DNA from 2 places in the Cellulosimicrobium sp. BMG9.22 genome. Region 2 is predicted to be linked to the other one. Evidence: predicted binding sites of a transcription regulator. Region 2 holds the regulator's gene; the other holds the start of a gene.
The links. The regulator LexA, encoded in region 2, represses DNA repair genes until DNA is damaged. The targets are predictions, from matches to a motif close to TCGAACANNTGTTCGA.

Region 1: the regulator LexA is predicted to act here: its motif matches at 8,115-8,130, upstream of AC4H2H_RS07640 (Rv2578c family radical SAM protein).

What each region holds. Positions count from the first base shown of each region.
Region 1 covers NZ_JBZGBY010000007.1:102,206-117,298, forward strand. The annotation lists gene AC4H2H_RS07620 (MMPL family transporter) at 1-1,739, shown strand, start outside; gene aspS (aspartate--tRNA ligase) at 1,853-3,667, opposite strand; gene AC4H2H_RS07630 (sigma-70 family RNA polymerase sigma factor) at 3,881-5,827, shown strand; gene AC4H2H_RS07635 (PPOX class F420-dependent oxidoreductase) at 5,910-6,377, shown strand; gene AC4H2H_RS07640 (Rv2578c family radical SAM protein) at 6,469-8,106, opposite strand; TPP riboswitch at 8,226-8,345, shown strand; gene AC4H2H_RS07645 (ECF transporter S component) at 8,456-9,118, shown strand; gene AC4H2H_RS07650 (ABC transporter ATP-binding protein) at 9,111-10,922, shown strand; gene AC4H2H_RS07655 (energy-coupling factor transporter transmembrane component T family protein) at 10,919-11,704, shown strand; gene AC4H2H_RS07660 (M23 family metallopeptidase) at 11,694-12,374, opposite strand; gene hisS (histidine--tRNA ligase) at 12,438-13,838, opposite strand; gene AC4H2H_RS07670 (MBL fold metallo-hydrolase) at 13,906-14,694, opposite strand; gene AC4H2H_RS07675 (peptidylprolyl isomerase) at 14,896-15,093, shown strand, end outside.
Region 2 covers NZ_JBZGBY010000017.1:13,187-28,279, forward strand. The annotation lists gene AC4H2H_RS12440 (ATP-dependent DNA helicase) at 1-501, shown strand, start outside; gene AC4H2H_RS12445 (L-lactate dehydrogenase) at 549-1,553, shown strand; gene lexA (transcriptional repressor LexA) at 1,618-2,346, opposite strand; gene AC4H2H_RS12455 (LysM peptidoglycan-binding domain-containing protein) at 2,686-3,045, shown strand; gene nrdR (transcriptional regulator NrdR) at 3,436-4,023, shown strand; gene AC4H2H_RS12465 (aldo/keto reductase) at 4,033-5,088, opposite strand; gene AC4H2H_RS12470 (DUF5302 domain-containing protein) at 5,234-5,428, shown strand; gene serA (phosphoglycerate dehydrogenase) at 5,498-6,697, opposite strand; gene AC4H2H_RS12480 (HelD family protein) at 6,774-9,098, opposite strand; gene AC4H2H_RS12485 (PP2C family protein-serine/threonine phosphatase) at 9,205-10,524, shown strand; gene AC4H2H_RS12490 (sensor histidine kinase) at 10,521-12,200, shown strand; gene AC4H2H_RS12495 (response regulator) at 12,197-12,637, shown strand; gene AC4H2H_RS12500 (proteasome assembly chaperone family protein) at 12,769-13,695, shown strand; gene AC4H2H_RS12505 (cold-shock protein) at 14,004-14,207, shown strand; gene AC4H2H_RS12510 (spermidine synthase) at 14,294-15,093, opposite strand, start outside.

The sequences.
Region 1 (15,093 bases), on a different contig from region 2:
CCGAGGCCGCCGCTGACGCGACCGGCCTCGTCGGGTCGAACGAGCTCATCGTCGAGGCGATCACGGGCCAGGTCGAGGAGGACCTGACGACGGGCGAGAAGTTCGCCCTGCCCGTCGCGCTGCTCCTCATGGTGCTGGTGTTCGGCGGGTTCCTCGCCGCGGCGATGCCGATGGCGGGAGCGATCGCCTCCGTCGGGACGGGTCTCGGGGTGCTGCTGGGCCTGACGTACCTCCTCGACGTCGACGCGTCCGTGGTCAACGTGGTCACCCTGCTCGGGCTGGGCCTGTCCATCGACTACGGGCTGCTGGTCGTGTCGCGGTTCCGGGAGGAGCTGCACCGCCTGATCGACGCCGGCGACGACCCGTCGCTGCGGCGACGGCGCGGGGACGGGGTCGTGCACGCCGCGCTCGTGCGCACGATGGAGACGGCGGGCCGCACGGTCGCGTTCTCCGCCCTCACCGTCGCGATCTCGATCGCCGGGCTCATGGTGCTCCGGCCGGACATCCTGCGCTCGGTCGGCGCGGGCGGCCTCGGGGTCGTGCTCGTCGCGGTCGCGACGGCGCTCACCCTCGTCCCCGCGCTGCTCGCGTACTCGGGGCGGCGCTTGGCCAGGCCGGGACTGCTCGGCCGGGTGCCCGGTGTGCGGCGCGTCCTGGCCCGCACCGCGGACGTGCAGTCCGACGAGGGCGCGTTCTCCCGCCTGGCGGCACGCGTGCAGCGTCATCCCGTGTGGGTCCTGCTCACGACCGTGGTGGTGCTCGTCGTCCTCGCCCTGCCGGTCCTCGGGCTCCAGATGCGCAACTCCGGGATCGAGCTGCTTCCGGCGAGCTCGCCGCAGCGCGAGTTCGTCGACGAGCTCGCGGCGCAGTACCCGTCGAGCCGGAGCGCGCAGGTCGTCGCGGTCGTCGACGCGAGCGTCGACGACGCGCAGGCCTGGGCCGACGAGCTCGCCGAGCTCGACGGCGTGGCGAGCGTCGACCCCGCCGCCGTGCTCGGCACCTCGTACGCGCTCGTGGGCGTCCACGTCGACACCGACGACGCGGGCGGCCCGGAGGCGGTCTCCGTCGTGCGCGAGGTGCGCGCCACCGACCCGGGCTTCGACGTGTGGGTCACCGGTCAGGCGGCCGGGCAGGTCGACTTCCTCGAGGCGCTCGGCGAGCGCGTGTGGTGGGCCGTCGGGATCGTCGTGGGAGCGACGCTCGTCCTGCTCTTCCTCATGACGGGCTCCGTCGTGGTGCCGGTCAAGGCGCTGCTCACCAACGCCCTGTCCCTCGCCGCGTCCCTCGGCGTGCTCGTGTGGGTGTTCCAGGAGGGCCATCTCGAGGGCCTGCTAGGTTTCACGTCCGTGGGCGGGATCGAGACCTACGTCGTCGCGCTCGTCGTCGCCTTCGCGTTCGGGCTGGCGATGGACTACGAGGTGTTCCTGCTCGCGCGCGTCAAGGAGGTCTACGACGCCGGGCACCCGAACGACGAGGCCGTGCGGCTGGGGCTGCAGCGCTCCGGGCGCATCATCACCTCGGCCGCGGCGATCATCATCGTCGTGTTCGCCGGGTTCGTCTTCGGTGACCTCCTCGTCATCAAGGAGGTGGGTTTCGCTCTCGCCGTCGCGGTGCTCATCGACGCGACGATCGTGCGCCTCCTGCTCGTCCCCGCGACGATGACGCTGCTCGGCCGCTTCAACTGGTGGGCGCCGAAGCCCCTGCGGTGGGTGCACCGCAAGCTCGCGATCGCCCACTGACGCCAGGCCGCGGCGGCGTCTGCGGCGCGACCGGTCGGCGCGACGACGCGCGCAGGGCGCGCCACCCGAGGAGGTGGCGCGCCCTGCGCGCGTGGTGCGACCGTGCCGAGGCGTCAGGCCCCGACCGGAGCCTCCGGGTCGCCCGGCTCGCCCTTCGGCGTGGCGGGCTTCGCGTCGACGCCCGCCTCCTTGCGCTGCTCCGGGGTGATCGGCGCCGGAGCCTGCGTCAGCGGGTCGTAGCCGCCGCCAGACTTGGGGAAGGCGATGACGTCGCGGATCGAGTCCGACCTCGTCAGCAGCGCGACGATGCGGTCCCACCCGAACGCGATGCCGCCGTGCGGCGGCGCGCCGAACGCGAACGCGTCGAGGAGGAACCCGAACTTCTCCTGCGCCTCCTCGGACCCGATGCCCATGACGTCGAACACGCGCTCCTGGACGTCGCGGCGGTGGATACGGATCGAGCCGCCGCCGATCTCGTTGCCGTTGCACACGATGTCGTACGCGTACGCCAGCGCGTCGCCCGGGTTCTGCTCGAACGTGTCGATCCAGTCCGGGGTCGGCGACGTGAACGCGTGGTGCACGGCGGTCCAGGCGGAGTGGCCAAGGGCTACGTCTCCGTCGTCGGTGGCATCTCCCGTGGGCTTGAACAAGGGCGCGTCGACGATCCACACGAACGCCCACGCGTCCTCGTCGATCTGTCCGGTGCGCTTGGCGATCTCCTGGCGCGCGGCGCCGAGCAGCGCGCGCGAGTCCGACGTCTTGCCCGCGGCGAAGAACACCGCGTCACCGGGCTGCGCGCCGGTCGCCTCGCGCAGACCCTCGCGCTCGGCGTCGGACAGGTTCTTAGCGACCGGTCCGGCGAGCGTCCCGTCCTCCTGGAACGTGACGTAGGCGAGCCCGCGAGCGCCGCGCTGCTTGGCCCACTCCTGCCACGCGTCGAACTGGCGGCGCGGCTGCGAGGCGCCGCCGGTCATGACGACGGCGCCCACGTACTCGGCCTGGAACACGCGGAACGGCGTGTCCTTGAAGTAGTCGGTGAGCTCGACGAGCGGGTTGCCGAAGCGCAGGTCGGGCTTGTCGGAGCCGTACAGGCGCATGGCGTCGTGGAACGTCATGCGCGGGATCGGCGTCGGGACGGTGTACCCGATCAGCTCCCAGAGCGAGACGAGGATCTTCTCGGCGAGCGCGATGACGTCGTCCTGCTCGACGAAGCTCATCTCCACGTCGAGCTGCGTGAACTCGGGCTGGCGGTCGGCGCGGAAGTCCTCGTCGCGGTAGCAGCGCGCGATCTGGTAGTAGCGCTCCATGCCGGCGACCATGAGGAGCTGCTTGAACAGCTGCGGCGACTGCGGCAGCGCGTACCAGGAGCCGGGCGCCAGGCGCGCGGGCACGAGGAAGTCGCGCGCGCCCTCGGGCGTCGAGCGCGTGAGGGTCGGCGTCTCGATCTCGACGAAGTCCTCCGCGTCGAGCACGCGGCGCGCGGCCTGGTTGACCTTGGCACGCAGACGCAGCGCGTGCGCGGGCGCGGGGCGGCGCAGGTCGAGGTAGCGGTGCTTGAGGCGCGCCTCCTCGCCGATCGTCTCGGTGTCCGCGAGCGCCGTCGAGACCTGGAACGGCAGCGGGTCGGACGTGTTGAGCACGACGACGTCGCTCGCCACGACCTCGATCTCGCCGGTGGGCAGGGACGGGTTCTCGTTGCCCTCGGGGCGGCGCGAGACCTCCCCCGTGACCTGGAGGACGAACTCGTTGCGGAGCGGGTGCGCGACGGCCTCGTCGCGGATGACGACCTGGGCGATGCCCGACGCGTCGCGCAGGTCGATGAAGGCGACACCGCCGTGATCGCGCCGACGGTCGACCCAGCCCGTGAGGGTGACGGTCTGACCGGAGTGCTCGGCCCGCAGTGAGCCGGCCGTTCGGGTGCGCAGCACGGAGGGTTCCTTCCGAGAGGTGGGGGGTTCGCGTTCCCGGGGCGGGCTCGCGTCCGGACGAGTCTAGTGGGCGGGCGGTGGACCCTGCGCGAGGTCGTGCGCCGAATACTGTTGTCGCCTTCGCGCGCGCGCGTCTCCTGCTACGGGAGGGCGCGCCGGCGGCATGCCGTCCCGGGGGGATCCCCTGCCAGGCACACGAAGGAGACGAGTTCCATGCGACCCACCCAGGACGTCCCGGTCGAGGTGGTCCTCGCCGCACGGTCCGGTGACCGGGCGGCGCTCGACCGCCTCGTCGCGCAGTCCCTCCCCCTGGTGTACAACGTCGTCGGGCGTGCTCTCGACGGGCACCCTGACACGGACGACGTGGTGCAGGAGTCAGTCCTGCGGGTGGTGCATGGTATCGGCTCGTTGGAGCGCGCGCAGTCGTTCCGGTCATGGATGCTGGCGATCACGGTGCGTCAGGTGCGGGACTGGATGCGGCGGCGGAAGGTCGAGCGTGAGCGGCACGCCGACCTGTCGGCGGTCGAGCTCGCCGTGGACCCGGCGGCCGACTTCGTCGCGACGACGATCGACCGGCTCTTCCTCGACGGCGAGCGGCGCGTGCTCGCCCAGGCGACGCGCTGGCTGGATCCTCGTGACCGCGACGTGCTCGCGCTGTGGTGGCTCGAGTCGAGCGGCGAGCTCACGCGGGCCGAGCTCGCCGAGTCCCTCGGCGTCGACCGGCGGCACGCCGCCGTGCGGGTGCAGCGCCTGCGCGAGCGCCTCGCGACGGGACGTGCGATCGTCGTCGCCCTCGACGCGAGCCCACGGTGCGACGGGCTGGCGGAGGTCGCGCGCCGCTGGGACGGTCGTCCGAGCCCGTTGTGGCGCAAGCGGTTCGCGCGGCACGTGCTCGGGTGCGCGCGCTGCGGCGGTGCCGAGGGGACGTCGTCCGAGCGCCTGCTCGCGGGGTTGCCCCTCCTCGTGCCGCCCGCGGCCCTGTCGGCCGCGCTCCGCTCGCTCCCCCCGGGCCAGGTCGGAGCAGAGCCGGCGACGTCGGGACCGCCCGTGCCGGCGGAGCACGGCGAGCTGCTGCCCGTCGTTCGTGCTGGCGCGCGCCCACGGCTGTTGCGTGGCCCGTGGTCCCGTCCCCGCCTCTCGGGGTCGCTCGTCGCGGTCGCCGTGGGCGCCGCCGTGACGGTCGCGGTCGTCGCGACGCTCTCGCTCGGGGGCGCGACCACCGAGCCCACCGTGGCCGCGTCGCTCCCGACGGCGTCGTCGACGACGGGGACGCCGTCGCAGGCGCCCACCCCGGACGCCCGTCCCTCGACGCCTCCGGAGCCGGTCGTCGAGGTCGAGCCGCCCCCGACCGTGAGCGCGCCGGCCGTCGCGGCGGACGCGCCGGCCGAGGCGACGCCTGACACCGTCGCCGCACCGCCCGCCGCGCCGTCCGGCAAGAAGGGTGCCGCGGTGTGGGAGTTCGGCGACGCCGCCCCGGCTCTCACGGCGTCGGGAGCCGCCTGGTACTACACGTGGGGCACGGACCCGGGGCCGGGTGCCGGTTCCGGGGTGGAGTTCGTGCCGATGATCTGGGGCCGGGACCACGTGACGGACGAGAACCTCGCGCGCGCCGCCGGTCAGGGCCGCTACCTGCTGGGGTTCAACGAGCCCGACCTCGGCGGCCAGGCCGAGATGAGCGTCGAGGAGGCGCTCGAGCTGTGGCCCCGGCTCGAGTCGACCGGTCAGGTGCTCGGCAGCCCGGCGGTCGCGTGGGGCGCGGACGCTCCGGACGGGTGGCTCGACCGGTTCCTGCGCGCCGCGGACGAGCGCGGGTACCGCGTCGACTTCGTCACCCTGCACTGGTACGGCGGCGACTTCGACGCGGCGCGGGCGACCGACCAGCTGCGGCGCTACCTCGAGGCGGTCCACGCGCGGTACGGCAAGCCCGTCTGGCTCACCGAGTTCGCGCTCATCGACTTCTCGCAGGGTGTGCGGCACGCGAGCGACGAGGAGCAGGCGGCGTTCCTCGCCGAGGCGACGCGCATGCTCGCGGGGCTCGAGTACGTCCACCGCTACGCGTGGTTCGGGCTGCCCGCGGAGGACGGCCCGTTGCGGTCGGGGCTCTACGGTTCGGGTCCGGTGGCGACGCCGGCGGGCCGCGCGTTCGAGGCCGCGCCCTGACGGGGCGCGACGGTACCGGTCGCACGGCCGGACGGGGATAGGGTCGGCGGGTACCGTCCCGGCCGCACGAGGAGGCAGCCCGTTGGCCCGCAGCATCGCCACCAACCGCACCGTCGAGCGTGCCGAGCTCGAGGAGTTCCTGCGCTCGCGCCACGACGGGATCCTCGTCACGACCCGCCGCGACGGCACCCCGCAGCTCAGCCCTGTCACCTACGGGGTCGACTCCGAGGGCCGCGTCGTCGTGTCGACGTACCCCGAGCGCGCGAAGGCCGTGAACCTGCGCCGACGCCCGCAGGCGTCCCTGCTCTCGCTCGGTGCCGACTTCGGCGACGCCTGGGTCCAGGTCGACGGCACCGCAGAGGTGATCGACCTGCCCGACTCGATCGAGCCGCTCGTGGAGTACTACCGCTCGATCAGTGGCGAGCACCCTGACTGGGACGAGTACCGCGAGGCGATGGTGGCGCAGGGCAAGTCGCTCGTCCGCCTGACGATCACCCGCTGGGGCCCGGTCGCGACCGGCGGTTTCCCGGCGCGGCTGGCCGACCGCTGACGGTCGTCGCCACGGGTCGGCCGCACGACGGACCCGGCGCGCGTCGCGGTGACGGACGTGCGCTCGCCCGGCTGACGCGGCCCGTCACCGGTCAGAACAGGACCTGCTCCACTCCCCCGCCGACGACGTCAAGTCCGGCGCCGTCGACCGGCATGCCCGCGAGCGCCCCGCCCTCGACGCGCCCGTCGTCCTCGGGGAGGCTGCCTGCCGGGTACGCGCCGTCGACCGGCGGGCCCGTGCCGTCGAGGCCGCCCAGCTCACCGCGCCGGTACCGGCCCTCGACGCCGGCCGGGCCGCGGTGGCCGGAGACGGCGAAGCCGCGCTGCTCGAGCATCGGGCGGACGCGGTCCCACAGCCATGACCGGTACTGCTTCGACGCGTAGGCGCCGCGGGCGTAGACGCGCTCGTAGCCGGGGACGAGCTGCGGGTGCTCGCGCGCGAGCCAGCCCATGTACCACTCGCGCGTGCCGGGCTTGAGGTGCAGGGGCAGGACCGTGACGCCCGTCGCGCCCGCGTCCTTCACGGCGTCGAGAAGATCCGTGAGCGCGCGCGTCGAGTCGGTGAGCCAGGGCAGCACGGGCGCGACCATGACGCCGCACGGCAGACCCGCGTCGCGGACCGCGCGGATCAGGTCGAGCCGCGCGCGCGGCGAGGGCGTGCCGGGCTCGACGCTCGCCTGGAGCGCGGGGTCGAGCAGCGCGAGCGAGACGCCGATGCCGACCTCGACCCGCGACGCCGCGTCGGCGAGCAGCGGCAGGTCCCGGCGCAGGAGCGTGCCCTTGGTGAGGACGGACAACGGCGTGCCGGAGCCCGCGAGCGCGTCGATGATGCCGGGCATGAGCCGGTAGCGACCCTCGGCACGCTGGTACGGGTCGGTGTTCGTCCCGAGCGCGACGGCCTCGCGCCCCCACGAGGCGCGGGCGAGCTCGGCGCGCAGCACCTCGTCGACGTTGACCTTGACGACCACCTCGCGGTCGAAGTCGTCGCCCGCGTCGAGGTCGAGGTACTGGTGCGTGGGCCGCGCGAAGCAGTTGTGGCTCACGACGCCTGCGGCGACGAAGTCGCGCGTCCCGGTGGTGATGTCGACGAGCTCGGTCTCCTCCCCCGGCCCGCCGAGTGCCTCCAGCGACTCGACGCGGAGCGCGTCGTCCCCGGTCACGTCGCGCCCGTCGAGCGCCACGCCCCCGTCCGCGAGCGCCCCGGCACCGGGACCGACGAGGACGTCCCCGAGGGCCAGGTGCGCCCGGTGGCCGGCGCCGCCGACGACGTGCCGCCAGCCCCGCTGGGTGAGGAACCGGTGGTCGCCGCTCGCGACGAGCCGGGTGCCGTCCGCGAGGCCGACGCGGTAGGCGCGCTTGCGGGTGGTCCAGCGGTCGAGCACCCGGGTGCGCACGTACCGGCGGTACGCCCCGTGGGGCGCTGTCCCCACGATCTCGTCGCCGACGCTCAGATCCCCGATCGGGCGCTGGGTGCCGTCGGCCAGGAGCACCGGGGTCTCCGGTGCGAGGCAGTAGGAGCACGCGTGGCTGCATCCCCGGTACGGGTTGACCGTCCAGCGGAACGGCATGCGGGACATCGCGGGCACCTTCGACAGCGCGCTCTTCGCCGTCACCTCGTGGAACGTGATCCCCGCGAACTCGGGCGTGCGCACGCTGCGCACGAGCCCTGCGCGCTCCAGTCCCGGGAGCGCGCCGTCGTCCGCGTCGATCGCTTGTCCGTCCCACCGCACGCGCACAGTCGAACAGGTGTTCGACCCGCCTGTCAAGGCGCCGCCTTGTCGCGCCGCGGTGTCCCGCTCCGTGAGACGCGGTGATTGTCCGCAGGTCGACGAAGGGCCTAGGGTCGGGCCGAACGCCCCCGGGGAGCGCACGAGCGCTGAGAGTGCAGGCAGGACGACCGTCCCACCTGCAGACCCGTGGAACCTGATCTGGTTCGTACCAGCGAAGGGAGCAGGGCCGACGTCACCGTCCCCTGCGCGCTCGTGCCCGCGCGCCCCGTGCGCCGGGCCGGACGCGTGGGCGGGCCGGTGACGCGCCGTCGTGCACCCCTCGACCCGGGGGCCCGACGGAGGGAACCGCATGACCGAGCACACCACCGAGCAGCGCACCGGCGAACCGAGGTCACCGGGTGGCGCCGCACCCGCGACGGCTCCCCGGGTCCGTGCGCGACGACGCGGCCTCAGCCTGCACGAGACCGTCCTCGTCGCAGTCCTGGGCGTCGTGTTCGGGTTCGTCTACTGGGCGTTCGTGCAGCTCTGGGCACCGCTCCAGCTCGTGATGGGACCGCTCGCGGACCTCGCCGCGAACGTGCTCGCCGGGGCCTGGATCGTCGTCGGACCGCTCGCGACGTACATCGTGCGCAAGCCGGGTGTCGGGATCCTCGCGGAGACGCTCGCCGCGCTGGTCGAGGTCGTGTTCCTCGCCTCCCCGGCCGGTCCGCTGCTGCTCCTCGTCGGGCTCGTCCAGGGCGTCGGAGCCGAGCTGCCGTTCGCGCTCACGCGCTACCGGCGGTTCGGCTGGTGGGTCTTCGTCGCCTCGGGCGTGAGCGCCGCGCTCGTCACCTTCGCGTTCAACGCCGTGCGCTTCGGCTGGCTCGGGCAGGACTACGCGATGCTCCGCCTCGGGATCCAGGTCGTCTCGTGCGTCGTGCTGTGCGGGATCGCGGCCCGCCTCCTCGGTGACGCCCTCACCCGCACCGGCGCGCTGGACGCCTTCGCGATCGGGTCGGCGCGGCGTGGCTGAGCACCGGCCGTCCGTGCCGCACGACGTCGTCGGGGCGCGGGGCCTGTCCGTCGCCCTGGGGCACGACGCCGCACCCGTGCTGGACGACGTCGACCTCGCCGTACCCGCGGGCGCCGCGCTGCTCGTCCTCGGCCCGTCGGGGTGCGGCAAGTCGACGCTCCTGCGGGCCCTGGTAGGCATCGTCCCGCACACCCTGCCCGGCACCGTCACCGGCGACCTCGACGTCGCGGGGCACGACCCGCGCGACGTGCCGCCCGCCGTGCTCGCCGCACGCGTCGGACTCGTCCAGCAACGCCCCGGCGACCAGCTCTGCCTCGCGCGCGTCGACGAGGAGCTGCGGTTCGCGCTCGAGAACCGCGGGGCCGACCCCCGGACCATGGACGCCCGCGCGGCGGCGGCGCTCGCGGCCGTCGGCGCGGCCCACCTGCACGACCGGGCGACCCACACGCTCTCCGGCGGCGAGGCGCAGCGCGTCGCGCTCGCCGCGGCGCTCGTCGCCGACCCCGGGCTCGTCGTGCTCGACGAACCCACCGCGCTCCTCGACCCCGCGGCGGCGCACGACGTCGGGGCGCTCGTCGCCGGGCTCACCACGGAGCACCCGGTGCCCGACGGCGTGGTGCCGCCCGACCCTCCGGGGACACCCCGCGACGCGCGCGACCGGGCACGCGCCGTCGTGCTCGTCGAGCACCGCCTCGACGATCTCGGGACGCTGCCCGAGTCGATCCTCGTGCTCGGGCGCGACGGCCGGGTCGTCGCGCACGGCCCGACGGACGTCGTCCTGCACGAGCACGCGGCCGAGCTCACGGCGCTCGGCTGCTGGCTCCCCCTGGCCTCCCGGCTCGTCGCCGCGGGGGCCCCCGCCCCGCTCGGCGTCCCCGAGACCGACGCCTGGCTGGCGGACCTCGCGCGCCCCCACCCCGCCGACGACGCGAGCCGTCGCGCCGTCGCGGACGGCCAGGACCGGCCCGTCGCGCTCCGGGCCCGGGGCCTCGAGGTCCACCGTGGAGGCGCCCTCGGGCGCGGGCGCCGCCGCGGGACCCCGGTGGTGCGCGACGTCGACCTCGACGTCCGCGCGGGCGAGGTGCTCGCCGTCGTCGGCCCGAACGGCGGCGGCAAGTCGACGCTGCTGCGCGGGCTCGCCGGGCTCGAACGGACGCGCGGCGAGCTCACGACCGCGCCCCACGCCCCGGTCGCGATGGTCTTCCAGGACCCCGAGCACCAGTTCCTCGCGCGCACCGTGCGCGAGGAGGTCGCATGGTCGGCGCGGCTCGCGCGCCTCGACGGCCTCGACGGTCGTGTCGCGCGCACGCTCGACGCGCTCGGCCTGACCGCGCTCGCGGACGCCAACCCGTACCGACTCTCCGGCGGGGAGCAGCGCCGGTTGTCGCTCGCGACGGCCGTCGTCCTCGACCCGGCGGTGCTTTTCGCGGACGAGCCCACGTTCGGCCTCGACCGCACCCAGGCCCACGCGACGGCGCAGGCGCTGCGCGGGCGGGCCGACGCCGGAGGTGCGGTCGTCCTCGTCACGCACGACCTGTCCCTGGTGGCCGAGATCGCCGACCGCGTGGCCGTCGTCGTCGACGGGACGATCGCCGCGACCGGCACGCCGACCGCCGTGCTGGGCGACGACGCCCTCGGCGCGCGCGCCCGGCTCCGGCGACCGCCCCTGCTCGAGTGGTGGGCGACGACGGGGCGCCACGTCGGCGTCGACCCCGGCGCCCTCGTGCGGGCGCTCGACGCGGCCGTCGCGCGCTCGGCGCGTACCCCGACGAGTACCGGACCCACGGTCGGAGCGACGTCGTGAGCGCGCCGCCGACGGTCCTCGAGCGGTGGAACCCGACCGTGAAGCTCGCGACCGTGCTCGCACTCTCCACGGCCGCGCTGCTCGTGACCGACCCGGTCACGCCCGCGATCGGCTGGGTGATCACGCTCGTCGCGCTGCTCGCGCTCGGCCGGGTGCCGCTGCGCACGCTCGCGCTCGCGCACGTCCCGTTCGTGGTGTTCGCCACGAGTCTCCTCGTCGTCAACGTCGTGACGCGACCCGGCGGCGACCCCGTGAGCATCGGCCCGCTCTCCGTGGGCGCGGACGGCCTGACGATCGGCGCCGCGCTCGCGCTGCGCACGCTGTTCGTCGGCGCCCTGTCCCTCACGCTCGTCCTGGCGACCGACCCGGTGCGCCTCATGACGAGCCTGCACCAGCACGCGCGGCTGCCCGCGACGTGGACGTTCGCCGTCCTCGCGGCGCACCGCCTCCTCGTCGAGCTGCCGGGCGCGTGGCACACGATCCGGTGCGCGCAGGCGGTGCGCGACCCGCGACGTACGCCCGGCGGGCTGCCCCGTTCGCCGCGTGCCCTCGGTGCTGCCGCGTTCGGGCTCCTCGTCGGAGCGGTGCGGCGGGCCGAGCGCATCACGGTCGCGCTCGAGTCGCGCGGGCTCGGCTCCGGACCGCGCACGACGGCACGACCCGTGCCCCTCGGCCCGGCCGACGTCGTCGCCGCCGGGGCGGTCCTCGCCGTCGCGGCGGCGGTGGTCGTCGCCGGCGTGCTCGGCGGGTGGGTGACCGGGCTCGGGGCCCTCACCGCGTGAGCGTCACCGGCTCGACCACCGCTCCCTCCGCCGGGACGCCCAGCGCGACGTCGGTCGCCCGCCCGCCGCGCACGTGCTCCCGGTACCCCCGGAACGCCAGGGGCACGCCGCGCGCCGCCGTCGGGTCCGGCCCGTCCATGACCTGGACGTGCACGTGCGGCTGCGTCGAGTTGCCCGAGTTCCCGCACCGGCCCAGCTCGTCCCCCGTCGCGACCCGCTGCCCCGGGCGCACCGCGACGGAACCGTCCCTCAGGTGGGCGAGCACGACGAACGCGCCCTGCTGGTCCAGGGCGACGACCACGTGGTTGCCGGCCAGCCCGCTCGCCCCGGCTCGCGCGCGCGACGCCTGCGTGAGCGCGTACCCGAGCAGCGCCGTCGGCGCGCGCCGGGCCTCGTGGTCGGGCTCGCCGTCGTGCACCGCGACCACGGTGCCGGACGCGGGCGCGAGCACCGGTATCCCGAATGCGTAGAACCGCCCGGGGGGCTCGGTCGCGAGCGCCGTGCGCCAGTCGCGCACGGGCGCCGTCCGACGACCCCGGACCGCCACGAAGTCGATCGCGTAGGTCGTCGCGAACAGGTGGGTGCCGTGGCTCGGGACGCGGCGGGCCGGGCTGTTCTCGACACGCCACGTCCCGGCGAAGGGCAGGGCCAGCTCGACGGCGTCGACCATGCCGCTCCCTCCGGTAGGTGCGCCGCCGACGGCGGTGCTGGTCAGGTGCGTGTCAGGTGCGTGTCAGTCGGACGCCGGGACCACCCGGGGCCACAGGTCCTCGGCCGGGGGCGACCACGTCGCGGCGTCGGCGTCGACCTGCTCGCCCGAACGGATGTCCTTGACCTGGTCGGGCCGCGGCTCGCCGTCCTGCTCCGTGTCCGGGGAGGTGCCCGGGAACCAGACGAAGGGGATGCCGCGACGGTCGGCGTAGCGGATCTGCTTGCCGAACTTCGCCGCCGCGGGCGCGACCTCGACGGGGATGCCGCGCGCGCGCAGTGCCGTGGCGACGGTGTCGGACGCCGGACGCGACTCCTCGCGCGCCACCGCGACGACGACGGCGCTCGGCACCGACCGCGTGGCGCGCACGAGGCCGGCGGAGAGCAGGCGCGAGACCAGGCGGGACACGCCGACCGACAGGCCGACGCCCGGGTAGGTGTTCGCGCCGTCGGACGCGAGCGTGTCGTAGCGGCCGCCCGAGCAGATCGAGCCGAGCTGCTCGTGCCCGACGAGCACGGTCTCGTAGACCGAGCCGGTGTAGTAGTCGAGGCCCCGCGCGATCTTCAGGTCGGCCACGACGACGCCGGGCGCACGCGTGCTCGCGGCCTCGATCAGGGCGCCGAGCTCGCCGAGCCCCGTCTCGAGCAGGTCGTGCACCACACCGTGCTCGGCCGCGAGCGCCCGCACACGGTCGATCACCGCGGTGTCGCTCCCGCTGATCGCGGCGAGGGCCAGGCACGCCTGCGCCTGCTCGGGCGTCGCGCCGGCCTCCGCGACGAGGAGCGCGGCGACCTTCTCGGGCCCGATCTTGTCCAGCTTGTCGATCTGGCGCAGCACCTCGTCCACGGCGTCGATCCCGAGCCCGCGGTAGAAGCCCTCCGCGACACGGCGGTTGTTGACGAGCACGCGCACCTCGGGCACGCCGATGTCGCGCAGCGCGCCGAGCGCCTCCGCCATGACGAGCGGGAGCTCGACCTCGTAGTGGTACGGCAGCTCGCCGGCACCGACGACGTCGATGTCCGCCTGGGCGAACTCGCGGAACCGGCCGTCCTGGGGGCGCTCGCCGCGCCACACCTTCTGGATCTGGTAGCGCTTGAACGGGAAGGCGAGGTGCCCGGCGTTCTCGAGGACGTAGCGCGCGAACGGGACGGTGAGGTCGAAGTGCAGGCCGAGCTGCTTGTCGCCCCGGCCCGCCCGCGGCTCCGCCTCCTCGGCGTCCTCCTGGAGGCGGCGGAGGACGTAGACCTCCTTGGAGGTCTCGCCCTTGCGCAGGAGCTGGTCGAGCGGCTCGACCGCGCGCGTCTCGATCCCGCCGAAACCGTGCAGCTCGAACACCCGGCGCAGCGTGTCGAGGACGTGCTGCTCGACGATCCGGCCGTCGGGGAGCCATTCGGGGAAACCTGAGAGGGGTGTGGGCCTGGCCATGGCTCACGATCCTTCCAGACGGGCGCCGCGGGTCCGAATCGTCCGGGCGCGGCCCGGCCGGGCCGGCTCAGGCGCGGGCGAGGAACGGGTTGGTCGCGAGCTCGCGGGCGACGGTCGTCGCGGGCCCGTGCCCGGGGAGCACGTCCCACCGCGGGTCCAGGCGCCCGACGACGTCGCGCAGCGTCCTGGCCATCGTCGCGCCGTCTCCCCCGGGCAGGTCCGTGCGGCCGATCGATCCCGCGAACAGCACGTCGCCGCTGAGCACGAGCCCGGACCTCGGCGCACCGACGAGGTAGAGGGTCGACCCCTCCGTGTGACCGGGCGCGGGCAGCGCGCGCAGCCGGAGCGCTCCGAACATGAGCGTCGCGCCCTCCCCGGCGCCACCGTCGAACGTGCGCACCGACGCGGGCTCGCGGTAGTCCTCGGGGTGTGCGCCCGCCTCGCGCAGCGCCGCACCGAGCGGGCCCGAGACGAGGGCCCCGCGTGCGTCGCCCGCGGAGGCGGGCCGGTGCTCGATCGTGCCGAACGGGTCGGCGAGACGATAGGCGTCCGCGGCGTGCAGCACGACGTCGACGCCGAACTGCTCCGCGAGCTCTGCCGCGTCCCACGTGTGGTCGACGTGCCCGTGCGTCGCGAGCACGGCGCGCGGGACGAGCCCGTTCCGTTCGACGTGGGCGACGACGTCGGCCGCCACGCCGGCGCCGGCGTCGACGACGACGCAGTCGCCGCCCCGGGCGCTCACGACCGTGCAGTTCGTCCCGAAGACCGGGGCGACGACCACGTGCACAGCGACGTCGGGCCGGGCTCCGTCGTGCCCGTCGGGTGCTGCCGGCCCCGCGCCGGTGAGTGCGTCCACGGCGCGAGCCTAGCTCTGGGGACCCGGTCGGCAGGCCCGTGCGCCGCCCTGCCGCCCGGGGCCACCGATACCGGACCGTGACCTGCCCGGCGGGAAACCACCCGTCGCCTGGGCTCTCGATGCCTAGACTGTGCCGTACCGACCGCGGCCGCACCGGGGTCGACCGTGCGCGCCGTCGCGGCGCTCGACGAAGGAGCTGGGGTGTCGACGAAGAGTCAGGAGCGGGCGAAGGCGCGCCGCCGCGAGGAGAAGTGGGAACGTCACGTCGCCCAGCTCCGCGCGAAGCGCCAGCGGACCTGGTCGATCGTCGGCGTCGTCCTGGCCCTCGTCGTCATCGGCGTCGCGGTGTGGTGGGCGCTGTCCGCCACGCAGGCCCCGGGCACCGACCCGGGGGGCGAC
Region 2 (15,093 bases):
TCGTCGCGGCGTGCCGCGGTCGCGGCGGCCGAGGCGATGCGCGAGCGCCTCGACGTGCCGATCCTGTGCCAGGGCGACGACCAGCTCCCGACGCTCGTCAAGGAGTTCGCCGCCGACCCGGCGACGTGCCTCTTCGGCACGCTGTCGCTGTGGCAGGGGGTCGACGTGCCGGGACCGTCCTGCCAGCTCGTCCTCATCGACCGGATCCCGTTCCCCCGTCCGGACGACCCGGTGAAGTCCGCGCGCGCCCGAGCCGTGGAGGCCTCGGGCGGCAACGGGTTCATGCAGGTCTCCGCCACGCACGCGGCGCTGCTGCTCGCGCAGGGTGCCGGGCGGCTCGTGCGCTCGACCCAGGACCGCGGCGTCGTCGCGGTGCTCGACCCGCGACTGGTCACCGCACGCTACGGCACGTTCCTCACCCGCTCGATGCCCGGCTTCTGGCAGACGACCGACCGTGACGTCGCCACCGCTGCGCTCCAGCGTCTCGTCGCCCTAGGCTGAACGCCTCAGCGACGACCAGCGACGACCAGCCACGACACGGAGACGACATGACCACGAGCACGTCCTCGCAGGCCACCGGACCGACCGCGCGCGCGGCGGGCGGCGCGCGCACCACCAAGCTCGCGATCGTGGGAGCCGGAGCGGTCGGGTCCACCCTCGCCTACGCGGCGCTCATGCGCGGTGCGGCACGGACGGTCGCACTGCTCGACGTCAACCGCGCCAAGGTGGAGGCCGAGGTCCTCGACCTCCAGCACGGCATCCAGTTCATGCCGATGGCCCACGTCGAGGGTTCGGACGACGTCGCGGTCTGCGCGGACGCGGACGTCGTCGTGGTGACGGCGGGTGCCAAGCAGAAGCCCGGCCAGTCGCGCCTGGATCTCGCCGAGGCGACGATCGGGCTCGTGCGCACGATCCTGCCGGGACTCGTCGAGGTCGCCCCCCACGCGACCTACGTCATGGTGACGAACCCGGTCGACATCGTCACCTACGCGGCGCTCAAGGTCTCCGGTCTCCCACCGCAGCAGCTGTTCGGCAGCGGGACGGTGCTCGACTCGTCACGGCTGCGCTTCCTCGTCGCCCAGCACTGCGGCGTCGCGGTCCAGAACGTCCACGCCTACATCGCGGGGGAGCACGGGGACACCGAGATCCCCCTGTGGAGCTCCGCCACGATCGGCGGGACACCGCTCCTCGACTGGCCCGGGCTCGGCGGCAAGACGCCGCTCACGGCGGACGTGCGTGAGCAGATCGCGCACGAGGTCGTCCACTCGGCCTACCGCATCATCGAGGGCAAGGGTGCGACGAACTACGCCGTCGGGCTCGCCGGGACGCGCATCATCGAGGCGGTGCTCGGTGACGAGCACCGCCTCCTGCCGGTCTCGTCGCTGCTCGAGGGCGACTACGGCATCGACGACGTGTGCCTGTCGCTGCCGACCCTCGTCGACCGGCGCGGTGCGGTCGAGCGCATCGAGGTGCCGCTCTCCGACGACGAGCTCGCGGGCCTGCGCGCGTCGGCCGACTCGCTGAGGAGCGTCGCCCGGCGCTTCGGACTCTGAGCGCCGCGGGCTGAGCCCACCGAGGGCCCGGTAGCCGTAGTCGGCCACCCGGCCCTCGTCGTGGTCAGAGGCTGCGCAGCACCGAGACGACGCGCCCGAGCACCTGCGCGTCGTCGCCGGGGATCGGGTCGTACGCGGCGTTGCGCGGCATGAGCCAGACGTGCCCGTCGGCGCGGCGCAGGCTCTTGACCGTCGCCTCACCGTCGATCATCGCCGCGACGATCTCGCCGTTCTCGGCGACCGGCTGCCGACGCACGACCACCCAGTCGCCGTCGCAGATCGCGGCGTCGATCATCGAGTCGCCCTGCACGCGCAGGAGGAACAGCTCGCCCTCGCCGACCAGCTGGCGGGGCAGCGGGAAGACGTCCTCGACCAGCTGCTCGGCGAGGATGGGACCGCCTGCGGCGATCCGTCCGACGACGGGCACGTACGACGGGGCCGGGTGCGCCTCGTCGTACTCCGGCGGGGAGGACGTGCCGGGGAGCGCGGTGGCGCGGCGGGAGTCGTCGGGCTGGACGACCTCGATGGCCCGGGGCCGGTTCGGGTCCCGGCGCAGGTACCCCTTGCGCTCGAGCGTCATGAGCTGGTGCTTGACCGACGAGGGGCTCGTCAGGCCGACCGCCTCGCCGATCTCGCGCATGCTGGGCGGATAGCCGCGCTGCTCGACGCACGCCCTGATCGTCTCGAGCACGAGGCGCTGGCGCGGCGTCAGCCCGTCGCCCCCCGCCGAGCCGTCCGGGAGCTCACGCACCTCGGCGAGCCCCCGTGCGCTGTCCGTGCCTCGTCCCGCCATGGTCCGCTCCGCCCTCGTCCGTCGCTGGCCGCGGAGCTCGACTGCGGGCTCCCGGCCACCCTCACCCGGGACGAGCGCCCCGGGTTCGGCCGTGCCGGAGCGTCCAGGTGTGGACATGTCCGGCGAACCGACCTGACCCCAGGCTAGGGGAGAGCGCGACACGAATCAAACATCTGTTCGAGCATGTCTCGACTCCGTCGGCCGTTCGTGATAGACCTTCGTACAGATGTTCGACGTACACGTGTTCGACCGACGCCTCGTCGGCGGACGCACGACGGGGCTCGCGGGGCGGATCGACCGGGGAAGGCGATCCGCCCCACGAGCCGGGACGGAGAAGACATGAGCACGATCACGCTGCCGGCGTCCGGGCCGGCCGTCTCGCGCGAGAGCCGTCGGGCGCCCGGCGGTCGGCTTCGCCTCACGCGCCGAGGGCGGGTGGTGCTCGTCGTGCTCGTCGCGCTGGTCGCCCTGCTCGCCGCCCGGGTCGGTTCCGCGGTGGCGGGTGCGCCCGGTGAACCCGTCGAGGTGCGGGTCCACGTGGTGTCCGCGGGCGAGTCCCTGTGGGGTCTCGCCGCCGCCGTCGCCGACCCGGGCGAGGATCTCCGCGACGTCGTCGGCGGCCTCGTCGAGCTGAACGAGCTCCCGTCGGCAGGGCTCCAGGTGGGTCAGCGGGTGCTCCTGCCGGTCGATGGCGCATGACGCGGGTCGGGCTGCTCGCCGCCCCTGCGCGCCGGATGTGACCGAGGACACGTCTCGCGCTGGCGGCGAGTGGGGCTCGGGGGGTTGCGGAGACGATTAGGGTGACCTAAGTTAGTATCACCTCACACGCCGGGCCGGGGGGCTGGGCGAGAGGCGAGGAGCACGCGGTCCACCGCGACTCCTGCGCACGTCGACGCGCGTGAGGCGAGACACGCGCGAGATGGGGACGGGGGCGTCCCGACGGGGGCGGTCGGAATCGACCGCCCCCGTTCTGCTGCCGCCCGCGGTCAGCCCCTTCCGTTCCGCGTGTTGCACGCGCGCACCGCGACGGCTTACGTTCGACGCGCCGACGCCGACGGCGCCGGCGTGATCCCGCGGAGGAGCCCGCCCATGCACTGCCCGTTCTGCCGCCACGCGGACTCCCGAGTCGTCGACTCGCGCACCTCCGACGACGGCGCGTCGATCCGTCGCCGGCGCCAGTGCCCGGCGTGCAACCGCCGGTTCACGACGATCGAGACCGCGAGCCTGTCCGTCGTCAAGAGATCGGGTGTCACCGAGCCGTTCTCGCGGGAGAAGATCGTCAACGGCGTCCGCAAGGCGTGCCAGGGTCGCCCGGTCAACGAGGACGATCTCGCGGTCCTGGCGCAGAGGGTCGAGGAGACGATCCGCGCGAGCGGGAGCGCAGAGCTCGACGCGTACGAGATCGGTCTCGCGATCCTGGGCCCGCTGCGCGAGCTCGACGAGGTCGCCTACCTCCGGTTCGCGAGCGTCTACCAGGCGTTCGACTCCCTCGAGGACTTCGAGAGCGCGATCACCTCGCTGCGGGTCGAGCGGGCCGAGCGTCGGCGTGCGGCGTCCGGGTCGGGCGACGCCCTCGACGGCGAAGGTCCCGACGGCGAAGGTCCCGGCGGCGAAGGTCCCGGCGGGGAGGGCCCCGGTCCCGACGACCACGTCGAGGAAGCGGCGTCCGCGCGCTGACCACGCCGCCTACAGGTCGCTCGACCGGGCGGCCCAGATGTTGATGCCGCTGTCCGCGGGGATCGCCCTGACCGCGCCGAGCTCCTCCGCGGTCAGCGGAGGAACCTCGAGCGCCGCGAGGTTCTCGTCGAGCTGCTGGGTCGAGCTCGCGCCGAGGAGCACGGACGTCACGCGCTCGTCGCGCAACGCCCATGCCACGGCCGTCTGGGCGAGCGACCTCCCGTTCGCGCGGGCGAGCCGGTCGAGCCGGCGGACGTGCGCGAGGTTCTCCTCGCGCAGGAACTCGCGCCGGAGCGGTCCGCCGCGCGCGGCGCGCGAGGTCTCGGGCACACCGCCGAGATACCGGTCGGTGAGCATCCCCTGCGCGAGCGGTGAGAAGGCGACGACACCGGTGCCGGTCTCGCCGGCCACGTCCAGCAGGCTCCGCCCGGCCGCGTCCGCCGGGTCCGGTTCCTCGATCCAGCGGTTGAGCATCGAGTACGAGACCTGGGTCACGACGAGGTCGACGCCGAGGCGTGCGGCGACGTCGAGCGCCTCCCTCGTCCGGCTCGCCGAGTACGACGAGATGCCGGCGTACCGGGCCCGACCGGAGCGCACCGCCGTCGCGAGAGCGCCGACGGTCTCGGTGAGCGGCGTCGTGGGGTCGAACCGGTGGCTGTAGAAGATGTCGACGTGGTCGAGACCGAGCCGTCGCAGCGAGGCGTCGAGGGAGGAGAGCAGGTACTTGCGCGAGCCGCCCTCGCCGTACGGGCCGGGTCCCATGCGGTAGCCCGCCTTGGTCGTCACGACGAGCTCGTCGCGCACGGGCCGCAGCTCGCGGGCGAGCAGCCTGCCCAGCGACTCCTCGGCCGCGCCCCCGGGCGGGCCGTAGTTGTTCGCGAGGTCCAGGTGGGTCACGCCGCGGCCCACGGCGTGCAGGACGATCTCACGCTGGGTGGCGGCAGGGTCGGCGTCGCCGAAGTTCTGCCAGAGCCCCAGGGAGAGGGCCGGGAGCGTCAGGCCGCCGCGACCGAGCGGCCGGTGCGGGATCGGCACGTGGGCGGTCGGGGACGGCGTGGACGGCACGGCCTCGACGCTACCGGACCCGGCACGTGGCGGCGGCTGCGCCACCGGCGAAATCAGGTGGCGCTGCCGGGAGCGGTGCGAGACCCTGGCCGTGGGCCCGCCTGGTCGGGCCCGTCCACATCCCCCACCGACGAGGAGCCCGCCCATGGCGTCCGACGCGCAGCAACCTGCTGCAGACACTGCACCGACCGACGAGGCCAAGGCGAAGTTCCGTGAGGCGCTCGACCGCAAGAAGGCGGCGCAGCACCGGACGGCGGACGGCGAGACGAACACCGGTTCGGTGCACGGCTCGGAGACCGTCGGGCCCGTCCAGCGCACGTTCCGCCGCAAGTCCGGCTGACCCGCCGCACGGACCGTTCCGTCGTCCGGCTCCCCGCTCGGGGGGCCGGACGACGTGCGTCAGGGCCCGTCAGTCGAGGACGCGCAGCGCGATCGTCTGGTCCATGCCCGCGAGGGCCTCGATGACGGCGGGCTCGACGCGCGAGCCGACGTCCGTGACGACGTAGCCGAGCTCGCCGCGGGTCGCGAGGAGCTGGCCCTCGATGTTGGTGCCGTGCTCCGCGAGGGTCGCGTTGACCGCGGCGAGCACACCCGGCGTGTTGCGGTGCAGGTGCGTGATGCGCGTGATCCCGGTGGTCTGCTCGAGCGCGAGGTTCGGCAGGTTGACGCTCAGCGTCGTCGAGCCGGTGGTCAGGTAGTCGCGCAGCTTCGCCGAGACGAACTGCCCGATGGCCTCCTGGGCCTCCTCCGTCGACCCGCCGATGTGCGGCGTGAGGATGACGTTCGGCAGGCCGCGGAGCTCGGAGTCGAACGCGTCGCCCTTGCGCTTCGGCTCGTGCGGGAAGACGTCGACGGCAGCGCCGGAGACGTGGCCGGCCACGATCGCCTCGCGCAGGGCGCCGTAGTCGACGACGAAGCCGCGCGAGAGGTTGAGGAAGATCGCGCCCGAGCGCATGCGGGCGAGCTGCTTCGCGCCGAACAACCCGGCGTTCCCCTCGCGCCCGTCGACGTGCAGCGTCACGACGTCGGCCTGCTCGAGCAGCTCGTCGAGCGTGTCCATGCGGCGCGCGTTGCCGAGCGCGAGCTTCTCGGCCGTGTCGTAGAAGACCACCGACATGCCGAGGTTCTCGGCGACGACGGAGAGCTGGGTGCCGATGTTGCCGTAGCCGACGATGCCCAGCGTGCGGCCGCGCACCTCGTGCGCACCCTCCGCGGACTTGTCCCACCGGCCCTCGTGCAGGGCCTTGTCGCGCTCGGTCAGGCGGCGCGTCAGCGCGATGATCTCCGCGAGCGCGATCTCGACCACCGAGCGCGTGTTCTGGAACGGCGCGTTGAAGACGGCCACGCCCTGGGCCGCGGCGGACCGCAGGTCGATCTGGTTGGTGCCGATGCAGAACGCGCCGAGCGCCACCAGGTCGGGGGCGTTCTCGAGCACGTTCGCGGTGACGTTCGTCTTGGACCGGATGCCGAGCAGGTGGACGCCGTCGAGCGCCTCGATGAGCTCGGACTCGTCGAGGGCGCCGGTGCGGACGGTGACGTCGATCCCGGAGGCCTCGAGGTTCGAGGCGGCGAGGGGGTGCAGGTTTTCGAGGAGGAGGGCGCGTAGCACCCACCCATGGTGCGCCGTGGACGGCGTGGCGACCAAACGGGTCTTGACCCTCGGGACGAGGTGAACGACCTCCCGATCACGCCCCGCCCGGCTCCACGATCCCCGCCGGCAGCTCGCGCGCGTGCACGAGGACGAGCCGCTGCGTCGGCCGCGTCATCGCGACGTACAGGTCGGACGCCCCCGAGGGCCCCGCCGCGACGTCGGCCGGCTCGACGAGAACGACCGCGTCGAACTCGAGGCCCTTGACCTCCACTGGGTCGAGCACGACGACCGTCTCGTCGGCGCCGCCGTCCTCGACGCCGAGCGCCGCGCGCAGGTGCGCGACGCTCGCTCGCGCCGCCACGACGGCGACGCGGCCGGCGTCGTCCGCCACGAACTCGGCGCGCGCGGCCTCGACCTGCGCGCGGACCGCGGCGACGAGGTCCGCCGTGCGGTCGGGCCCGGCGGGGGCGGCCGGTCCGGCGGCGCCGACGGGGCCGACGGCGACGACGCGCAGCGCGTCCGGCACCTCGCGCGCGGACGTCAGCGGCGAGACCGGCAGGCCCGCGGCGACGGCCGCGCGGCGGGCCGCGTCCGCGACCGCGGCGGGCGTGCGGTAGTTGACGGTGAGCTCCGCGAGCCGCCACGCGTCACGGAACACCGGGTCGAGCATCCCCCTCCACGAGCGGGCGCCCGCGGGCGACGACGTCTGCGCCACGTCCCCGACGATCGTGAACGAGCGCGTCGGGCAGCGGCGCACGAGCATGCGCCACGCCATCGCCGACAGCTCCTGCGCCTCGTCGACCACGACGTGCCCGTACGTCCACGACCGGTCCTGCACGGCACGCTCCGCCGTCGTGAGCCGGGGACCGCTCGCGGCGAACCGCTCCGCGAGCACGTCGGCCCCGACGATCCCGGCACCCGCGCCCGACGACTCGAGCACCTGGCGCGCGTACTCGAGGTCCCGCGTGCGCTGCGCGGCCTGGGCCGCCGCCTCGGCACGCTCGGCCTGGTCGTCCTCCCCGAGCAGCTCGGCGGCCTCGTCGAGCAGCGGGACGTCCGCGGGGGTCCAGGGCGAGCCCTTCGGCCGTGCGAGCAGCCGCTGGTCCTCCACCGAGAGCTCGGGCGCCGCCTCGGCGAGCCGGTGCGGCTTGGTGAACAGGTCCTCGACGAGCCGCTCGGGCGTGATGGGCAGCCACGCGAGGTTCAGCGCCACCCGCACGTCGTGGTGCGAGCGGAGGTCCTCGAGGACGACCGCCCGGTCCTCGCCGACCAGCGGCTCGCCGAGCTGCGTCCCGTACTGGTCCACGAGACGCGAGAGCATCTCGCGCACGAACGTCACGCGCGCGAGGTTGTGCGGCTTGTGCGCGCGCCGCGCCTTGGCGATGGCGTCGCGCACGTCACGTCGTCGGATCACGAGGTCCCGGCCGTCGAGGCGCACCGGCACGTCGTGGGCAGGCACGCGCTCGCGCGCCCGCACGGCGCGGAGGACCGCGCGCGCCATGACCGCCCGCCCCTTGACGCGCGCGACCAGCGGGTCCTCGTCGCCGTCCGCGACGACGCCGGGCAGGAGGTCCGCGATCGTCGTGCTGACGACGCCCGTCTCTCCGAGGGACGGCAGCACCTGGTCGATGTAGCGCAGGAACGACAGGCTGGGGCCGACGAGCAGGACTCCCGAGCGCTCGAGCACGCGCCGGTGCGCGTAGAGCAGGTACGCGGCGCGGTGCAGCGCGACCGCGGTCTTGCCGGTGCCGGGCCCGCCCTGCACGACGAGCGCGCCGGCGAGCGCCGAGCGGATGATCGTGTCCTGCTCGGCCTGGATCGTCGCGACGATGTCGCCCATGCGCCCGGTGCGGCCCGCGGCCATGGCGGCGAGCAGGGCTCCCTCGCCGGACAGCGAGGTCCCGGTGACGTCGGCCGGCGCGTCGAGGTCGAGGAGCTCGTCCTCGATCCCGGTCACCTCGCGTCCGCGCGTCACGAGGTGGCGACGGCGCACGACGCCGTCGGGGTGCGCCGCGGTCGCGCGGTAGAAGGCCTGGGCGGCGGGAGCGCGCCAGTCGGTGAGCAGGGACGTGTGCTCGGCGTCGGCGAGCCCGATGCGGCCGACGTAGCGGGCGGCGCCGTCGTCGAGGTCGAGGCGGCCGAACGCCAGGCGGTCCTCGACCGCGTCGAGCTGGGCGACGCGGTCCTCGTAGAGGGTCGCGAACGCGTCGCGCTCGCTGCGGTTCTGCGGGGAGCCGGAGGGGCCCGAGCGCCGCACGGCGTCGAGCCGTGCGCGTGCCGCCGCCCGCAGCTCGTCGAGGCGCGCGTAGAGGGTGTCCACGACCTCCTGCTCGAGCCGGAGCTCGTCGATGCGTCCCACGCTGTCCCTTCGTCGACCCGTGCCGCGCTCCCCGTCGTGCCCGCCGGTGCGGCCGTCCATTATGGCGCACGGGGAGCCTGTCGCAGACACGCGCTCGCCCGGCAGGGCCGGAAGCGACCCGCCCGCTAGGATCGGGGCCCATGGCGACCAGACGGGAGCCGGCGTCGTGACGGAGAACGACCGGCAGGTCCCCCCCGAGGGGCGCTCGGCACGGGGCGACGTGTCGCGCCCGCAGCGTGCCGTGCTCGCTCCGACCGACGAGCTGCGGATCCTCCTCGTCGAGGACGACGACGGCGACGCGATCCTCGTCGAGGAGCTGCTCTCCGACGCGAACCTCAAGGTCGAGCTGCACCGGGCGACGACGCTCGACGCCGCGCTCGACATGCTCCTCACCCACCACGTCGACTGCGTCCTGCTGGACCTCGGCCTCCCGGACTCGGTGGGCCTGTCGGCCGTGGAGCGGGTCCGGGCCGGGACTCACCCGCCCGCGCTCGTCGTGCTCACGGGACACGCGGGCATCGACCTCGGCGTCCAGGCGGTCGCGGCCGGAGCCGACGACTACCTCGTCAAGGGCGAGGTCGACGGCGACCTGCTCGGGCGCTCGGTGCGCTACGCCGTCCAGCGCCGCATGTCCGTCGAGCAGCAGCGTGCTCTGTACCGCAGCGAGGTCCGCGCCGCGGAGACGGCCAGGCTCGAGCGTGCGCTCCTGCCCACGCCGCTCGTGCAGGACGACCGCCTCGACGTGATGGTCGGCTACGTCCCGGGCGGCAACGGCCTCCTGGGCGGTGACTTCTACGACGCCGTCGAACGGCCGGACGGGTCCGTCCTGTGCGTCATCGGCGACGTCGCGGGGCACGGACCCGACGAGGCCGCGCTCGGGGCGACGCTGCGCACGGCGTGGCGCACGATCGTGCTCAGCGACACCGAGCCTGCCGGGATCCTGCCGCTGCTCGAGCGTGTCCTCGTGCCGGAGCGAGCACGCTCGGAGGTCTTCGTCACGCTGTGCCAGGTCGTGGTCTCCGCAGACCGTCGCCGAGCCGAGATCTACCTCGCGGGCCACCTCGCCCCGCTCCTCCTGCGGGACACGTCCTCGGAGATCCGGCCGACGGCCCGGGGCCGCGCGCTCGGCATCCCCGTCTCGGGCGGGTGGACGCCGCAGGAGGTGGACCTGGGGGAGCGCTGGGCGCTCATGCTCTACACCGACGGCCTCGTCGAGGCGACCGTGGCGGGACCCGAGGGCGCCGGTGCCGGCCTGCGCGCACGACCGGAGCGCGTCGGGGTCGAGGGCCTGCGCCGCGCCGTGGACGCCGCGCTCGAGCACGGCACCGAAGGTGTCGTGGAGCGCGTGTTCCACCGCGTGCGGGACCTGCACGGTGGGCCCCTGGCGGACGACGCCGCGCTCCTCGTCATCGGCTGGGGCGGCGACACCGCGTCCCCGGGCGAGCGCACCGCGACCCTCGCGGACTCCGACGAGTGGGCGCGGTGAGCGCGACGCCGGACGGTCCGCGCGGTGCGCCGACCCGTGCCGAGACCCGTGCTCCGACGCTGCGCCGCAGGCTCGGCTGGGCGCTCGTCGTCGCCGGGGTGATCCTGCTCGGGGTCCTCGCGACGTCGGCGATCGCGCTCTCCCGCGTGCTCACGCTGCAGGCCGAGGTCACCGGGCCCTACTTCGAGGCCGTCACGCAGGCGGACGCGGCCTACGTCGGCCTGCTCGACGCCGAGGTCGCGGTGCGCGCGTTCGTCGCCACGGGGGACGACACGGCGCTCGAGGCCTACACGCGCGCCGTCGGACCGGACGCCGCGGGAGTCGTCCCGGACCCGGACGTGCTCGCAGGCCTGGATCTCGACGACGACCTCGCCACGACGACGGAGCAGGCGGACGCCTCCGTCCGCGCCTGGGTCGCGCAGTATGCCGAGCCGGCGATCGCCAGGACCGAGGACGTAGGGCCCGGACGCGTGCGGGCCGGCGACCAGGCGCGCGGGGCGGAGCTGTTCGGGCAGGCACGGGCGGACACGTCCCACTACGTCGCCGCGCTGCGGGCGGACCGCCTCGAGCACGTCGACGCCCTCGACCGGTGGAGCCGCGCGCTGTTCGGCAGCGTCCTGGTCCTCGTCGGCTCGGCGCTCGCCGTGGGCATCATCCTGTGGGTCTGCCTCAAGCGCTGGGTGACGGATCCGATGGCGGCGCTCGCGCACCGGGTGCGGCTCGTGAGCTCGGGCCAGCTCGACGAGCCCGTCGTGACCTCGGGTCCGGCCGAGATCGCCGACCTCGCGAAGGACGTCGAGCACATGCGGGTCGAGCTAGTGAACCAGGTCGCGGAGATCAAGTCCTCGCACGAGGACGCCGCACGCTCGCACGAGCTCCTGGCCGAGCAGGCGAGCGAGCTCGAGCGCTCGAACCGCGACCTCGAGCAGTTCGCCTACGTCGCCTCGCACGACCTGCAGGAGCCTCTGCGCAAGGTCGCGAGCTTCACCCAGCTCCTCAAGAAGCGGTACGGGGGCGAGCTCGACGAGCGCGCGGACCAGTACATCGACTTCGCGGTCGACGGCGCCAAGCGCATGCAACGCCTGATCCAGGACCTGCTCGGGTTCTCCCGGGTCGGGCGCACCGGTGCCGAGCGGGTCGACGTGGACCTCGAGCGTGCGCTCGAGACCGTGGTCGAGGACGCCTCCGAGACCATCGCCGCGACCGGAGCCACGATCACGCACGACCCGCTGCCCGTCGTCGTCGGCGAGCGCGCCCTGCTGCACCAGCTCCTCGCGAACCTCCTGGGCAACGCGCTGAAGTTCCGCGACCCCGACCGCGCGCCCGTCGTGCACGTCGGCGTGCTCGCGCGCGACACGCACTGGGAGCTCTCCGTCGCCGACAACGGGATCGGGATCGACCCGCAGTACGCCGAGCGCGTGTTCGTCATCTTCCAGCGCCTGCACGCGAAGGACGTCTACGAGGGCACGGGCATCGGCCTCGCGCTGTGCAAGCGCATCGTCGAGTACCACGGCGGCCGCATCTGGATCGAGCCGCGCGAGGGTGGCACGACGATCCGCTTCACCCTCGCCCACGCGTACGTGCACGCCCAGGTCGGCTACGCTCGCTCCGACCGCGACGCGACGCAGGAGACGGCACCCCGCGCGCGCCACGACGACGAGGAGAGCACCGCATGAGCAACGCCAGCCTGCCGATCGACGTCCTGCTGGTCGAGGACGACCCCGGCGACGTGCTCATGACGCGCGAGGCGTTCGAGGACCACAAGGTCACGAACCGCCTCTCGGTGGTCTCCGACGGCGTGAGCGCGCTCGAGTTCCTGCGCAAGCAGGGCGAGCACGCCGACGCCCCGACGCCCGACCTCATCCTGCTCGACCTGAACCTGCCCCGGATGGACGGCCGCGAGGTCCTCGCCGAGCTCAAGGAGGACGAGGCGCTGCGCAAGATCCCGGTCGTCGTCCTCACGACGTCGGAGGCCGAGGAGGACGTGGTGCGCAGCTACTCGCTGCACGCGAACGCCTACGTGACCAAGCCCGTCGACTTCGACCGGTTCATCGACGTCGTGCGGCAGATCGACGACTTCTTCGTCTCGGTAGTGCGCCTGCCGGGTCGCTGAGCACGCGGCTCCGGCCGCGCCCGACCTGCGCGGGAAGGATCAGGCGACCCCTCTTGTTACGGTCCTCAGGCCCTGGGCGCCGCTCGCGGTGCCGGGGCGCAGAGGTGGCAAGGACGTGACGAGGAGGAAGCATGCTGGACCCTCGAGGGATCTACGAGCTCGACGAGCAGGCCGTCGCACGCCTGTGGCCGACGGCTCCCGAACCCGGTGCGGGGCCCGTGCTGCTGCACGCCGTGGCGGGGTTCGTGGACGCCGGGAACGCGGGCGAGATCGCCGTCGAGCACCTGCTCGAGATCGGTGAGGTGACGCGCGTCGCGACGTTCGACGTCGACCAGCTCCTCGACTACCGCTCGAAGCGCGCGACCATGACCTTCAGCACCGACCGCTGGAGCGACTACGACGAGCCGCACCTCGTGATCGACCACGTGCGCGACGCCGAGGGCAGCGGCTTCCTGCTCCTGCACGGAGCCGAGCCGGACGTGCAGTGGGAGCGCGTGGTCGCCGCGGTGCGCGACGTCGTCGAGCGGCTGGGCGTGTCGCTCACGGTCGGTTTCCACGGGATCCCCATGGGCATCCCGCACACGCGCCCGCTGTCCGTGACCGCGCACGCGACGCGGCCCGAGCTGCTCGGCGAGCACTCGTCGTGGTTCGGCACCGTGAAGGTCCCCGCGAGCCTCGCCGCGCTCCTCGAGCTCCGGCTCGGCCGCGCGGGTCACGACGCGGTCGGCTACACGGTCCACGTTCCCCACTACCTCGCGCAGTCGGCGTACCCGCCCGCGGCGGTCGTCGCGCTCGAGCAGGTCCAGCGGGTCACGGGGCTCGACCTCGCGACGGCGGGGCTCGCCGAGGCCGCGCAGGACGCGACGACGGAGGTCGAGCGCCAGGTCCGCGACTCCGAGGAGGTCGCCGCCGTCGTGCGGGCGCTCGAGGAGCAGTACGACGCGTTCGCGCGCTCCGTCGGGCGCACGAGCCTGCTCGCCGAGTCGGCACCCATCCCGACCGCGGAGGAGCTCGGCGCGGAGTTCGAGCGGTTCCTCGCCCAGCAGGCCGGCGACTGACGGCATCGGGCGGCCCCGTGTCCCCGGGGTGCTATGTGCTGAAAAATGCTCACGAGAGCGGCGAGTCGGCGTGGCGGACCTCACACGGCGCGTGCCACACTGTCACCCGTTGCAGTGACGTACCTGCGCACGACCCGGTGCAGGTCACGCGTGGTTCTGCCCGGCGGGGCGGGCCGCGACGGGACCTGCCGGCCGTCCCCGGCCGGGCCGCCGGCGAAGGACGTGGGGCATGACATTGCGGCGCACCGGGGGTGGACGAAGGGTCCGCTCGCTGATGTCCCGGATGGACAGAAGGTCAGAGGAACAGCATGGCGCAGGGTTCTGTGAAGTGGTTCAACGCCGAGAAGGGCTACGGCTTCATCGCGCAGGACGGCGGCGGTGCCGACGTCTTCGTGCACTACTCGGCGATCGAGACGAACGGGTACCGCACGCTCGAAGAGGCGCAGCGGGTCGAGTTCGAGATCACCCAGGGCCCCAAGGGCCCGCAGGCGGAGCAGGTCCGCCCGCTCTGACGTCTCCGACGTCCCGGCCGGCGCCGCCCGGTCGGAGAGCAGTCCCGCAGGAGCCGCACCCGGCACGGGGTGCGGCTCCTGCCGTCTCAGGCCCCTCGTGCCGAGCCGTCCGCGGGCACGGGTCCCACGGGGTCCGTGAAGGGCGTGGCCGGGCCCACGAACGCCGTGAGCTCCGACCCGGCGAGCACGCGCGCCGGGGCCGGGAGCGAACGGACGGCGCGCGCCAGGCCGGGACCGTCGAGATCGAGGGTCCCGCCGTCGCGCACCGCGACGAGCACGACGTTGCCGTAGCGCCGTCCCTTGAGCTGCGCGGGCTCGGCGATCGCGGCGAGGCGTGCGCCGGTGGTGCCGGCCGGGCCGGCGGGGCCCCGCGCCGGGGGACCTGTCAGCGCGGCGGCGATCGTCGCGAGCTCGCGCCGGGTCGTGGTGAGCGGAGGCCGGTCGGCGCAGTTGACGAGGTAGACACCGCCAGGGCGCAGCACCCGCCGCACGTCTGCCACGGCACCGAGCGTGACGAGGTGCTCGGGGGTCCGGTCGCCGTCGAACACGTCCCGCACGACGACGTCGAACGACTCCTCGGGCAGGCTCGCCACGGCGTGGCGGGCGTCGTCCGGGCGAAGGCGCAGACGGGGGGAGCGCGGCAGGTCGAACCACTCGCGCACGAGCTCGAGCAGCCGGGCGTCGAGATCGATGCCGACCTGGCTCGAGCCGGGACGGCTGTGCTCGACCCACCGCGCGAGGGTGCATCCCGCCGCGCCGAGGTGCAGGACGCGCAGCGGGCCCGCGGGGAGCTCGTCGACGACGGCCGCCATCTGCTGCATGTACTCGAACGCCAGCATCCCGGGGTCGTCCAGGTCGAGGTGGGAGCTCGGGACGCCGTTGACGT